3 regions of the Rhodococcus sp. NPDC004095 genome follow, and region 2 is predicted to be linked to each of the others. Evidence: riboswitches for the same ligand, from Rfam matches in the RefSeq annotation. Region 2 holds a riboswitch; each other region holds the start of a gene.

Region 1 (4,272 bases), on a different contig from region 2:
AGGGTTGCCATCAGCAACGCGATCGACAGCCACGGCGGGGTCGCGAACTCGGCCTGGGTCTGCACGACCCGCGCGGCCTGTGCGGCATGCAACTGCTGTGCCATCGGCAGCAACGTCGACTGCATCATCGTCGACGCCTCGCTCAGGTAAGCCGATCCCACCGGATGACCGTCTCTGTTGTTGGTCCGGGCCGTCTCGATCAGACCGGTGTAGACGGGCACCCCCACCGACAGTTTCGCCAGCAGGTCGTGCGAGGCGGTGTCGGAGGTGTCGATCCCCGCGGCGGCGTCGACCAGGTCGGCGCCCGCGTCGGTGATCGCCTGCGTGTAGCGGTCGCGGACGGCGATCGGCTCGACGCCGCCGGACAGGAAGGCCGTCGTCGCCGCGGCATCGGCGATGGACAGCGAGCTGTAGATGTCCTGGGCCGCGAAGGCGAGTGGTTCGACCTCCGACTGCAGGGCGTCGAGGGTGCGCTGCCGGTCCGTGACCTGTGCCGCGGCCACGGTTCCGGAGACCATCGCCGCGATGACCAGTCCGATGCCGAGCATCGTGATCCGGGAAGGGCTGGTGCGCAGCCGCGATCGCAGCCGCGCGGACGGGCCGACCGGATCGCCGTCCGGCCCGGCGCCACGCGGCTGCGTGGAGGGGGCCACCCGTACAACCACCGCGCATCCCTTCGCACCTGGCTCGATCGCCGGACAGAGGGCAGCATATAAGCAGTAACCGTGCTTCGGCTCGATCGACTGGCTAAGTTCGAGGCGCGCGGTTCCGAAGGCGCATGATGCGTCTCGTACCCGGCTCGTCGGCCCGGTACGAGGTGATCCGAGTACACGGGGTAGGTGAGCGAAGTCGATGCGCGGTGACGGGGACGGCTGGGCGAAGAGCGGAGACGGCAGCCGCTACTGGGGACGGTACGGCGCTGCCGGTCTGCTGCTGCGTGCCCCGATGCCCGGCGGCGGGTCGGCCGTGCTGCTCCAACACCGGGCCGCGTGGAGCCATCAGGGCGGAACATGGGCCCTGCCCGGCGGAGCGAGGGACTCGCACGAGACCACCACCCACGCCGCGGTTCGGGAAGCCGAGGAGGAGGCCGGGATCGACTCCGCCCACCTACGGGTGCGGGCGGAACGAGTCACCGCCCGCGCCGCCGGCGGGGACTGGACGTACACGACGGTGATCGCGGACGCCGAGTTCACACTGGACACCGTGCCGAACGGGGAGAGCACCGAACTGCGCTGGGTGCCCGAGGATCAGGTGACGGACCTGCCGCTGCACCCGGGCTTCGAGGCGAGCTGGCCGGGATTGCGGGCCGCCCCGGTGCGATTGCTCCTCGACACCGCCAACGTCGTCGGGTCGCGTCCCGACGGCTGGTGGCGGGACCGCGCAGGCGCGACCGGGCGGCTACTCGCCGGCATCGCGGCAACCCTGCCGCGGACGATCGAGCTCCCGGACGGCGGGTTCGGTTGGCTGCCGCGGGTCGAGGCGGTGCTCGAAGGTCAGGCCGCGGCCGTCGCCGAGGCGGACGTGCGGGTGCCGGTGCACGTCGCGTCGGGCAGCGGCGACGACACCCTCGCACTCCTCGCGACCGGCCCGGGCGGGGCGACCACCCTGACCGGAGTAGCGGGTGAACTGACCGCCGTCGTCACCGCCGACCGCGGCTTGCGTGACAGGCTGCCGGAGACGGTGCTGCGCTTCTCGCCCTCCACCGTGCTGTCCTGGTTGGACTGACCGCTTCGCCCACCCTCGCCGAGGTTCCCTAATGTCACATTGGGTATCGCCAAGTGAGCCAATGTGACATTAGGGAACAGCTGGCGAGGGGGGAACGGGGTCAGCGGGCGGTGGCGTTGCGGTCGAGGGCGTCGGCGAGGGAGCGGGCCGCGGCCTGCGGATCGCGGGCCTCGGTGATCGCCCGTACCACGGCGACCCGGGTGGCGCCCGCGTTCAGGACTTCGGGCAGGCGCTCCTCGTCGATGCCGCCGATCGCGAACCACGGCATCGTCGGATCCGACTCGGCGACCTGGCGGACCAGCTCGAGACCGGAGGCGCTGCGGCCGGGCTTGGTCGGGGTCGCCCACACCGGACCGGTGGCGAAGTAGTCGACACCTTCCTCGATCGCGGCGAGCTGCGCCTGCGCACGACTGCCGGTCGAGCGGCCGATCACCACGTCCGGCCCCACGATCTCGCGCGCATAGTGCACCGGCAGGTCGCCCTGCCCGAGGTGCAGCACGTCGGCCCCGGACGCCAGCGCGAGGTCGGCGCGGTCGTTGACGGCGAGCAGTGCACCGTGTCGTCGGCACGCGGCCGCCAGTTCGGCGAGCGCCGCCAGCTCCTCGCGGGCCTCGATCCGGCCGAACTCGCGTTCGCCTGCCGAGCCCTTGTCACGGAGCTGGATGATGTCGACACCGCCGGACAGGACGGCGTCGGCGAACTTCGCCAGGTCGCCGCGCTCCCGTCGGGCGTCGGTGCACAGGTACAGGCGCGCGGTGGCGAGGCGTTCGCGCGGTGTCGGGTGATGACCGGCTTGCGAGGTGGGCACGGGGCCAACGGTAGTCTCTGGGTGAACGAAAGTGACACGGGAGTCCCGGCGAACGCGGGGCTGAGAGGGGGCTCGCGAGCCCCGACCGTCAGACCTGACCCGGATCATGCCGGCGCAGGGAGTGAGGTGGAGTGGTGAACGGAACCGTCGCGGTGGTCGGTGGCGGCGTGATCGGACTGTCGATCGCGTGGCGCGCGGCTCGGTCCGGGTGGGCGGTGACCCTGCACGACCCGGCCGTCGGGTCGGGGGCGTCGTGGGTGGCGGGCGGCATGCTCGCCCCGCTGTCCGAGGGCTGGCCCGGCGAGGACGAGGTGCTCGCCGCCGGGGCCGCGTCCCTGGACCGGTGGCCGGGGTTCGGGTCCCAACTCGAACGGGCGACGGGCGAGACGCTGTTCACCTCGCAGAGTTCGATGACCGTCGCGCTGGACGCCGCCGACGCGACGGACCTGCGCACCGTCGCCGAGTGGCTCGACGGGCGCGGCTACCGGCTGGACCTGTTGACCCGCGCGCAGATCCGGGAAGCGGAACCGTCCCTCGCCCCGACGATTCGGCTGGCGCTGCTCGCCGCCGCGGAGTTCGCCGTCGACAACCGCGCGCTGGTGCGGGCGCTGCGGTCCGCGTGTACCGCCGCCGGGGTGACATTCGTGGCCGAGGCCGTCGCGGACGTGGACGCGCTGCCCGCCGATCAGGTGGTACTCGCCGCAGGCACGGCCGCGGCGCGGCTGTGGCCGGGGCTGCCGGTGCGGCCGGTCAAGGGGGAGGTGTTGCGGCTGCGGTATCGGCCCGGCGTGGCGCCTGCGCCGAGCCGGACGATCCGCGCCAGCGTTCACGGCAGGCCGGTGTACCTGGTACCCCGCGGCGACGGACTGGTCGTCGGCGCAACCCAGCACGAGTCCGGTGACGACACCGCCGTGACCGTGGCCGGGGTCCGGGACCTGATCGCCGACGCGCAGGCCCTGATGCCCAGCATCGGCGAGTACGAACTGCACGAGACGGCCGCGGGTCTGCGCCCGATGAGTCCCGACAACCTGCCGATCCTGGGCCGGGTCACCGACCGGGTGGTGCTCGCCGCCGGGCACGGCCGCAACGGCATCCTGCTGACCCCGCTGTCCGCGGACGCGGTGGTCGCCGAACTGAACGGCACGCCGCTGCCGGAGGCGACGTCCTGCCGCCCGGAACGCTTCGGCACACTGGTTTCGACGCACGAATGAGGAATCGATGACAGACATGGTGAACATCGGGATCACCGTCAACGGCGAGGACCACCAGCTGTCCGAACCGACGACGGTGGCGCAGCTTCTCGCCCGTCTCGGCCTGCCCGAGAAGGGCATCGCGGTCGCGGTGGACGGTGCCGTCGTCCCGCGCGCCACGTGGGACCGCGTGGTCGAAAAGGGTTGGGAGATCGAGATCCTCACGGCGGTGCAGGGTGGGTGAGCAGCTGACGATCGCCGGTCGCACCTTCGGGTCCCGGCTGATCATGGGGACCGGCGGTGCGGCGAACCTGACGGTGCTCGAGGAGGCGCTCGTCGCGTCCGGTACCGAACTGACCACCGTCGCCATGCGCCGGGTCGATGCCGCCGGTGGCACCGGCGTGCTCGACCTGTTGCGCCGGTTGGACATCGCGCCGCTGCCGAACACCGCGGGTTGTCGTGGTGCGGCGGAGGCGGTGCTGACCGCGCAGCTGGCCCGGGAGGCTCTGGAAACCGACTGGGTCAAGCTCGAGGTGATCGCCGACGACC
Region 2 (4,272 bases):
CTCTTGACCGCGGTGCCGAAGTCCGCACCGAACGGCTCGGACAGCTCTCGGTGCAGACTCAACTCCTCGTGCAGCGTCGAGTGCGCCAGGTCCACCAGGTAGCCGAGGTGCCCGTCGGGGGCCTGCCACGCCAGGCGCGCGAACACCCGGGTGTAGTCGAGCAGGTACAGGTAGTCCTGCTCGAGCCAGCCGCGGAACAGTGCCGGATCCAGGTCGCCGCGCGCGATCCCCACGACCGTGGGGTGGGCGAGCTGCTCCGCGAGCAGCGCCCGTCCCTTCTCCTGCAGTCGGGACGAGAGAGTCACGCCCGCACCACCTTTCGCTTGTCGATCAGGCCGATCAGCAACGCCAGCCCGGCGGCGACCACCAACGCGGCGAGCGACGCGGACCAGCCGGAGGCCGGGATCCCCAGCGACGACTGCAGATTCGTCCACCAGCGCGTCCAGCCGGCACCGAAGCCGGTGAAGTAGGTCGGCGTCACCAGCTGGTAGACGACGAACCCGGCGACCCACGGCACCAACATCATCCAGCGGGTGGGCGACTGGGCCGACACGTCCCAGTGGCCGCGCCGGAGCAGGTAGAACGACGCCAGGAAGGTTCCGGTCAGCGGCACGAACACGGCACCGATCAGGAACAGGAACGGCTCGTAGCTGTACGCGTCGACCGTCAGCGCGAGCAGCGTCGCGATCACGCCGACCCCGATCACGAGGAATCGGCGGTCCAGGTTCGGTCGCAGGTTCTGGGCACTGATCGCGGTGGAGTAGATGTTCGCGAACGCCTCGTCGACCTCGTCGACCAGCAGGATGAGCAGCGCAACCCCCGCCAGCGGCAGGACCAGCAGGCTGCCGATCACGTCGAAGCCGGGTTCGAGCCCGAACGCGACGAACGCCAGGACGCCGAGCGCGAAGAAGGCGACCGTGGCGCCGCCGTAGCCGACAGTGGCGCCGAGGAACGCCGCCCGTGGGGACCGGGAGTGCCGGGCGTAGTCGGCGGCCAACGGAACCCAGGAGATCGGCATCGCGATCACCAGGTCGACGCTGGTCCAGAACCCGGCGAAGCTGCCCTCGGTCAGCGACGGCAGATCCTTCATCAGCACGTTCACCAGCAGGTACACCGTGGACGCGAGCGCCGCCCAGACCGCATACCGGGCCAGGATCTTGACCACCCGCAGCGGGTACAGCGCCATCACCGTCGCCAGCACACCGCCGAGCAGCACGAACGGCCACCGCTGCCACCCGGTCAGCCGGGCCGCGGTCTCCGCGATCACGAACACCTCGAAGGTCGCCCAACCGACACACTGCACCAGGTTCAGTACCGTCGGCAGCGCGGAGAGCCGGGTACCGAGCAAGCCGCGCATCATCACCATGGCGGGGGCGCCGACCGAGGCGCCGGCGGCCGCACACAGCCCGAGCAACGCCGACCCGATCAGCGCACCGACGACCACCGCGAGCAGCGTGGCGAGCAGCGACTGTCCCTGCAGCACCGCGAACGTCGCAGCGACCGGCAGCAGCAGGGAGATTCCGAGATTGCCCCACAGGCCGACCTGCGCGCCGAATCCCAGGGTGCGGGTTGGTGATTCATCCAGGGTGAAGGACGGCTCGGCCTGAGCCGACCCCGGTGACGGACGTGTCGGTACGACGGACATCGCACTGCTCCCTACGCCGGAATGACCCGGATCAGGTGTGACGGTCGGAGCAGCCGTGCTCCCTCTCAGCCCTACGACGCCAGGGCTCCCGTGCTGGATGGACGACGCTCACACTAGGCCGTCGTCACGGCGCAGTCCAAGCCGCCCCCTGCCCCACGAGCACGCCGACCCGGCTGCGCCCATCGAGCCGACCCTGCCGCGCCCATCGAGCCGACCCGGCTGCCCACCCCGAGCCGACCCGGCTGCGCGACGGTATCGCTCGCGCTGATTCCAAACCTTCCCGACGTCGGCCCGCCCGCGCACCATGACGCCCTGACCCGCCGTGTGCGGGGCCATCAGAGGGGGTTCCGTTGTCCGTGACCACTGCCGCCGCAGAGGCGCCGGTTGCGTCGTCCGCCGGGTCGCAGGCGCACCACCGCCGCCGCGGTCTGCTGCGAACGCTGGCACCGCTCACGCTGCTGCTCGTCTGGCAGATCGGCAGCCGGACCGGACTGCTGTCCGAGCGGGTGTTGCCCGCGCCGTCGGTGATCCTCGAGGCCGGCGTCGAGGTCTTTCGTTCCGGCGCGCTGACCGACGCCCTGCTCGTGTCCGGGCAGCGGGTCCTGATCGGGTTCGCGCTCGGCGCCGTGCTTGGCGTCGGCTTCGGCGTCGTCGCCGGTATCGGCCGGATCGGCGAGTACATCGTGGATCCGCCGTTGCAGATGCTGCGAACCGTACCGCTGTTCGGCCTGATCCCGCTGTTCATCATCTGGTTCGGCATCGGGGAGGAACCCAAGGTCTTCCTCATCGCGCTCGGCGTTGCATTTCCCCTGTACCTCAACACCTTTGCCGGGATTCGTCAGCTGGACCCGAAGCTCCTCGAACTCGGCCGGGTGTTGCGGCTGAGCCGGACCGAGCAGCTGCGCCGGTTGGTGATCCCCGGTGCGCTGCCGCACATCCTGGTCGGGTTGCGTCAGAGCCTCGGCGTGGCATGGCTCTCGCTGATCGTCGCCGAACAGATCAACGCAGGCAAGGGTCTCGGGTACATCGTGAACAACGCGCGCGAGTTCCTGCGCACCGACATCGTCATCTTCGGCCTGCTCGTGTACGGACTGCTCGGGCTGATCACGGATGCACTGGTACGCGGGCTGGAGCGGCGGGCGCTGCGCTGGCAGCCCGCCGCGGCCTGAGGAGGACCACGTCATGACAGACACCATCACCGCCTCGCCGGTGTCCACGGCTCCGGCCGCCCGAGTCACCGGTCTGCGGAAGAGCTTCGGTGGCCGGCCCGTACTCGACGGGATCGACCTCGAGATCCGCCGCGGCGAGATCGTCGCCCTGCTCGGACGTAGCGGATCGGGCAAGTCGACTCTGCTGCGGGCCCTGGCAGGCCTGTCCGGCGACCACGAGGGGCAGGTCACCACCGACGGATACCCCACCGTCGTCTTCCAGGAACCCCGGCTGGTCCCGTGGCTCGACGTGACCACGAACGTCGAACTCGGCCTACCCGACCCCCGCCGCGGTCCGGGACGCCGGGACCGGGCGGCCCGGGTGCTCGGCGAGGTCGGTCTCGGGCATCGCCGGGACGCGTGGCCGTTGACGCTGTCCGGCGGCGAGGCGCAGCGAGCAGCCCTGGCCCGGGCGCTGGTCGCGGAACCGACGCTGCTGCTGCTCGACGAGCCGTTCGGTGCGTTGGACGCGCTGACCCGGCTCTCGGTCCACGACCTGTTGCTCGGCCTGTTCGCCGAGCACGGATTCGGCGTCCTCCTCGTGACCCACGACGTGACCGAGGCGGTGGCACTGGCCGACCGGGCCCTGATTCTGGACGGCGGCCGCATCGCCCACCAGGTGCCGATCGACCTGCCCCGCCCGCGCAGACGCGCCACCGCCGAGACCGCCGAGTACTCCGCCCGACTGCTCGAACTGCTCGGCGTACCCACCTGAGCTCGACTCCACCGCCGCCGTTTCCCACCGCCGCCACTTCACACCGCCGACCGCTCCTCACCGAAACAGGACCACACCCAATGAAACTCAGTACCTTCGGCCGTCGACGACTCGTCGGACTGGCCGCGATCACCGCCACCGCGCTGGCACTCACCGCGTGCGGCGGATCCGACGGCGACGCCACCGAAGCGGCAGCGACCGGACCGGTGGACCTGTCCACCGTCACGCTTGAGGTCGGTGACCAGAAGGCCACCTCCATCGAGGTTCTGCTGCGGGCGTCGGGACAGCTCGAGAACGTGCCCTACAAGATCGAGTTCTCCTCGTTCACCGCGGGACTGCCGCTGATCGAGGCCGCGAGCGCCGGCGGCATCGACCTCGCCCAGACCGGCAACACCCCGGTGATCTTCGGTGCCGCGTCGAAGGCGGACATCAAGATCGTCGGAGCGCTCGAGGCGACCGGTGAGGGCGACGCGATCCTGGTCGGCAAGGATTCCCCGGCGACGTCGGTGGCGGATCTGAAGGGCAAGAAGATCGCGACGTTCAAGGGCAGCTCGGCGCACGCGAACCTGCTGCTGCAGCTGCAGAAGGCGGGTCTGGACCGCACCGACGTCGAGACGGTGTTCCTCTCCCCCGCCGACGGATACACATCGCTGACCAAGGGCGACGTGGACGCCTGGGCGACATGGGATCCGTACACCGCGATC
Region 3 (4,272 bases), on a different contig from region 2:
TGGTGAACTCGTGGAAGCGCTCACCGTCGAACAGCAGGTCGGTCGATTCGGTCGACGTGCGCAGGTGCCCACCCTTGACGAGGGCCCACTGCGCCCCCAATCCGTGGAGCGCCTCGGCGGCGCGACGGGCGGTCGCGTCGTCGACGACGTCGACACCGGTGATCAGCCGCACCTCGTCGAGGTTCGGCGTGACCAGCGACGCGATCGGGATCAACGTGTGCCGCACCGCGTCGAGGGCCTCCGCGTGCAGCAGTGGGTCGCCGTGCATGGACGCGCACACCGGGTCCACCACCAGCGGGACCGGTTGCCCCTTGCCGATGCCCACCTCGGTGCACACCTGCGCGACGGACTCGATGATCGCGGTGGACGCGAGCATGCCGGTCTTCGCGGCGCTCACCCCGATGTCGCCGACCACGCTGCGCACCTGGTCGGCGACGATCTGCGGCGGAATCTCGTGAAAACCACTGACCCCAACGGAGTTCTGCACCGTCACCGCCGCGACGGCGACGCATGCGTGCACACCGAGCATCGCCATCGTGCGGGAGTCGGCCTGGATTCCCGCACCGCCGCCGGAATCGGTCCCGGCGATGGTGAGGGCGCGGACGGGCGTCTGCCCGTCGGGGGTCAGTGGCAGCAGGTTCACAACGAAAAGCCTATCGATCGGCCGAGACGACGGGCAGGTACACCTGCCCGCCGGAACGGGTGAACTCGTCGGACATCTCCGCCATGCCTGCCTCGATCGCGGTCGCGTCGGTCAGGCCGTGCTCCTCGGCGTAGGCCCGGACATCGGCGGAGATCCGCATGGAGCAGAACTTCGGGCCGCACATCGAACAGAAGTGCGCGGTCTTCGCCGGTTCCGCGGGCAGCGTCTCGTCGTGGTACTCGCGGGCGGTGTCCGGGTCGAGGGAGAGCGCGAACTGGTCGTGCCAGCGGAACTCGAAACGGGCCGTGGACAGTGCGTCGTCACGCTCCTGGGCACGCGGATGACCCTTGGCCAGGTCCGCGGCGTGCGCGGCGATCTTGTAGGTGACGACACCGACCTTCACATCGTCGCGATTCGGCAGTCCCAGATGCTCCTTCGGGGTCACGTAGCAGAGCATCGCGGTCCCGGCCTGGGCGATCATCGCCGCGCCGATCGCCGACGTGATGTGGTCGTAGGCGGGCGCGATGTCGGTGGCAAGGGGGCCGAGGGTGTAGAACGGCGCCTCCTCGCACCACTCCTCTTCCAGTCGCACGTTCTCGACGATCTTGTGCATCGGCACGTGCCCGGGACCCTCGATCATCACCTGCACGCCATGGGATTTCGCGACCTTCGTCAGTTCGCCGAGGGTCCGCAGCTCGGCGAACTGGGCCTCGTCGTTGGCGTCGGCGATCGAGCCGGGACGCAGTCCGTCGCCGAGCGAGAAGGTGACGTCGTAGCGGGCGAGGATCTCGCAGAGTTCCTCGAAGTGCGTGTACAGGAACGACTCCCGGTGGTGTGCCAGGCACCAGGCCGCCATGATCGACCCGCCACGCGAGACGATGCCGGTGACCCGCTTCGCCGCCAGCGGTACGTACCGCAGCAGCACCCCGGCGTGCACCGTCATGTAGTCCACACCCTGCTCACACTGCTCGATCACGGTGTCGCGGTACAGCTCCCACGTCAGCTTCGTCGGGTCGCCGCCGACCTTCTCGAGTGCCTGGTAGATCGGGACCGTGCCGACCGGGACGGGGGAGTTGCGCAGGATCCACTCCCGCGTCTCGTGGATGTTGCGGCCGGTGGACAGGTCCATGATGGTGTCGGCGCCCCAGCGGGTCGCCCACACCATCTTCTCCACCTCCTCGGCGATCGAGGAGGTCACCGCCGAGTTCCCGATGTTCGCGTTGATCTTCACCGCGAACCGCTTGCCGATCACCATGGGTTCGAGTTCCGGGTGGCGCCGGTTGGCGGGGATCACCGCCCGCCCCGCCGCGACCTCCTCGCGCACCAGCTCCGGGGAAACCCCTTCGCGGGCAGCGCAATAGCGCATCTCGTCGGTGATCACCCCGGCTCGGGCCCAGCCGAGTTGGGTGGTGGCGCCCTCCGGGCGTGGCCAGGACGCGCGTACCGGCGGCAGGCCGGCGTCGAGGTCGATCCGTGCGGACTCGTCGGTGTACGGGCCGGAGGTGTCGTACAGGTCGAGGTGGTCGCCGGTGGTCAGCTGTACGCGCCGGACCGGAATCGACAGCCCGTCGACCTCGAGGTACCGCTTGCTGCTGCCCGCGATCGGACCGGTCGTGACGGCAGTCGTGGCGACGGCGCCGTCGAAGGTTGAGGTGTCCCTCATCGAAATCTCCCTACGCCGGCATTACCCGGTCAGGTTCATACGGTCGACGGCCCTGTCCGCTCGTGGAGAGCTAGCCGTCCTCTCAGCCCGCTGGTGCGAGCCCCCGTGGGTTTGTTGAGTTGTCGCCGCCGACGATAGCCGGGCGCCTCCCGCGGGTGCGGGCCGGGGAGGCGCACCTGTCCGGTTGGCGAGTTTTCTGCGCGTTCCCTGTCGCGCAAACCGGCACCGACCTATAGTGGCGTGGATCACATTTTCGTTACGGGTGGGCAAGGAGACAAGGCCGATGTTCGCGGACACACCGACCGCCGAGGTGATGAACAATGCAGCTCAGAACCGCTTCGAGCTGTGGCTCAACGGCGACCTCGTCGGCATCCTGGGGTATTACGACCTGGAGTCGAACGGCGGAGCGGTGAGCGCCAAACGGCGGGCGGGAGCGCCGGTGGTGTCCTTCCTGCACACCGTCATCGTCGAGGACTTCGGGCACCGCGGCCTGGCCGCCGTGATGGTCCGACGTGCCCTCGACGCGGCGCGGGGGTACGGCTGGAAGATCCGCCCGGTGTGCACCTACCTGCAGCGATTCGTCGTGGCGAACCCCGAGTACCGGGACATGCTGGTGCCGGTGTGATCGCCCGGCGGCGATTCGGCCACGATTCGACGAAGGATGAGCGACAACTTGTCTGTCGGGCCCGCGCCGGGCGGCGAATCGACCCGAATGCTGATTGCATGACGCCATGTTCAAGCGACACCCGGACCAGGCAGCGGCGGTGACGACGCCCGTCGCTGCGCCCGCCGACCCCGCCCTGGCCGAGGTCGAGCACAATCCCGCACACGCGCGCTTCGACCTCTGGGTCGACGGCGATCTGATCGGCATTCTCGGCTACCGCCGGCTCGACGACCGGGACGGCGCTCCCGAGGACGGCGCCGCCGTCGCGCTCATGCACACCGTCGTCAAGGAGGAGTACGGCGGCCGCGGTTGGGCGGCCGTGCTCGTGCGCGAGGTCCTCGAGGAGGCCCGGGTCCGGGGGTGGCGACTGCACCCCGTCTGCACCTACGTGCAGCGTTACCTCGGCACCCACACCGAGTACCTGGGGCTGCTCGACGACGCCGGCTGATCGGCACATCGGTCCAGCTCGCGGCGGTCCCTGGCCCCTGTCTCGCAATAGAATCGAGGGGAGAGGGAGGACGTGTTCCCTCTCCATCTCGAGGAGGTGTGGGCATCATGTCGACAGCGAACCTGCCCATTGAGAAGCACCCGGACATCGCCGCGCTACGTGACAAGTACGACCAGGCCGCGGGCGACCCGCTCGCGCAGACGAACGAGGGTCTGCTCATGCTGGCCGGCCTCTACATGGCCGCGTCGCCGTGGGTCATCGGATTCAGTGGCACAACCACGCTGATGATGAGCAACCTGATCGCCGGACTCGCGACGGCCGTGTTCGCGTTTGGACTCGCGTCGGCCTTCGGCCGCCTTCACGGAGTCACATTCACACTGCCCGTCCTCGGCGTGTGGATGATCATCTCGCCGTGGGTGGTCACCGGAGTGTCGACGACGACCGGGATGATCTGGTCGAACGTGGTCTGTGGTGCCGTGGTCCTGGTGCTGGGACTCGGCCTGATGGGTATCGGATTCATGCGCACCAGAAGGTGAGGAACCGCAGCAACCCCGTCGGCGGCCCGGGTTGTCGAGCAGCCGGGGACGGTCTTGACCGTCCCCGGCCGGCTTCGTTGACCCGAACGGCTTCGTTGACCCGAATTCCGCGCTAGTCGAGTTCGATGACGACGGGCGCGTGATCGCTGGCGCCCTTGCCCTTTCTCTCCTCGCGGTCGATCGAGGCGCCGGTGACGCGGGCGGCCAACGCGGGGGAGGCGTACTGGAAGTCGATCCGCATGCCCTGCCGCTTCGGGAACCGCAACTGCGTGTAGTCCCAGTAGGTGTACACACCCGGGCCGGGGGTGTGCGGACGGG

What was found. Region 2 has a riboswitch for thiamine pyrophosphate ahead of ACWEPG_RS20320 (purine-cytosine permease family protein). Riboswitches for the same ligand answer to the same signal wherever they lie in the genome.
Region 1: linked by a shared signal. The riboswitch ahead of thiO (glycine oxidase ThiO) and the one ahead of ACWEPG_RS20320 (purine-cytosine permease family protein) in region 2 are both predicted to bind thiamine pyrophosphate.
Region 3: linked by a shared signal. The riboswitch ahead of thiC (phosphomethylpyrimidine synthase ThiC) and the one ahead of ACWEPG_RS20320 (purine-cytosine permease family protein) in region 2 are both predicted to bind thiamine pyrophosphate.

The regions. Positions count from the first base shown of each region.
Region 1 covers NZ_JBSGGS010000019.1:16,844-21,115, forward strand. The annotation lists gene ACWEPG_RS25715 (hypothetical protein) at 1-653, opposite strand, end outside; gene ACWEPG_RS25720 (NUDIX hydrolase) at 853-1,725, shown strand; gene thiE (thiamine phosphate synthase) at 1,826-2,533, opposite strand; TPP riboswitch at 2,560-2,671, shown strand; gene thiO (glycine oxidase ThiO) at 2,668-3,744, shown strand; gene thiS (sulfur carrier protein ThiS) at 3,752-3,967, shown strand; gene thiG (thiazole synthase) at 3,960-4,272, shown strand, end outside.
Region 2 covers NZ_JBSGGS010000010.1:175,471-179,742, reverse strand. The annotation lists gene ACWEPG_RS20325 (TenA family protein) at 1-305, opposite strand, end outside; gene ACWEPG_RS20320 (purine-cytosine permease family protein) at 302-1,645, opposite strand; TPP riboswitch at 1,637-1,747, opposite strand; gene ACWEPG_RS20315 (ABC transporter permease) at 2,002-2,814, shown strand; gene ACWEPG_RS20310 (ABC transporter ATP-binding protein) at 2,828-3,568, shown strand; gene ACWEPG_RS20305 (ABC transporter substrate-binding protein) at 3,649-4,272, shown strand, end outside.
Region 3 covers NZ_JBSGGS010000019.1:25,843-30,114, forward strand. The annotation lists gene thiD (bifunctional hydroxymethylpyrimidine kinase/phosphomethylpyrimidine kinase) at 1-643, opposite strand, end outside; gene thiC (phosphomethylpyrimidine synthase ThiC) at 654-2,306, opposite strand; TPP riboswitch at 2,297-2,423, opposite strand; gene ACWEPG_RS25780 (GNAT family N-acetyltransferase) at 2,590-2,931, shown strand; gene ACWEPG_RS25785 (GNAT family N-acetyltransferase) at 3,038-3,418, shown strand; gene ACWEPG_RS25790 (SPW repeat protein) at 3,526-3,954, shown strand; gene ACWEPG_RS25795 (exodeoxyribonuclease III) at 4,067-4,272, opposite strand, start outside.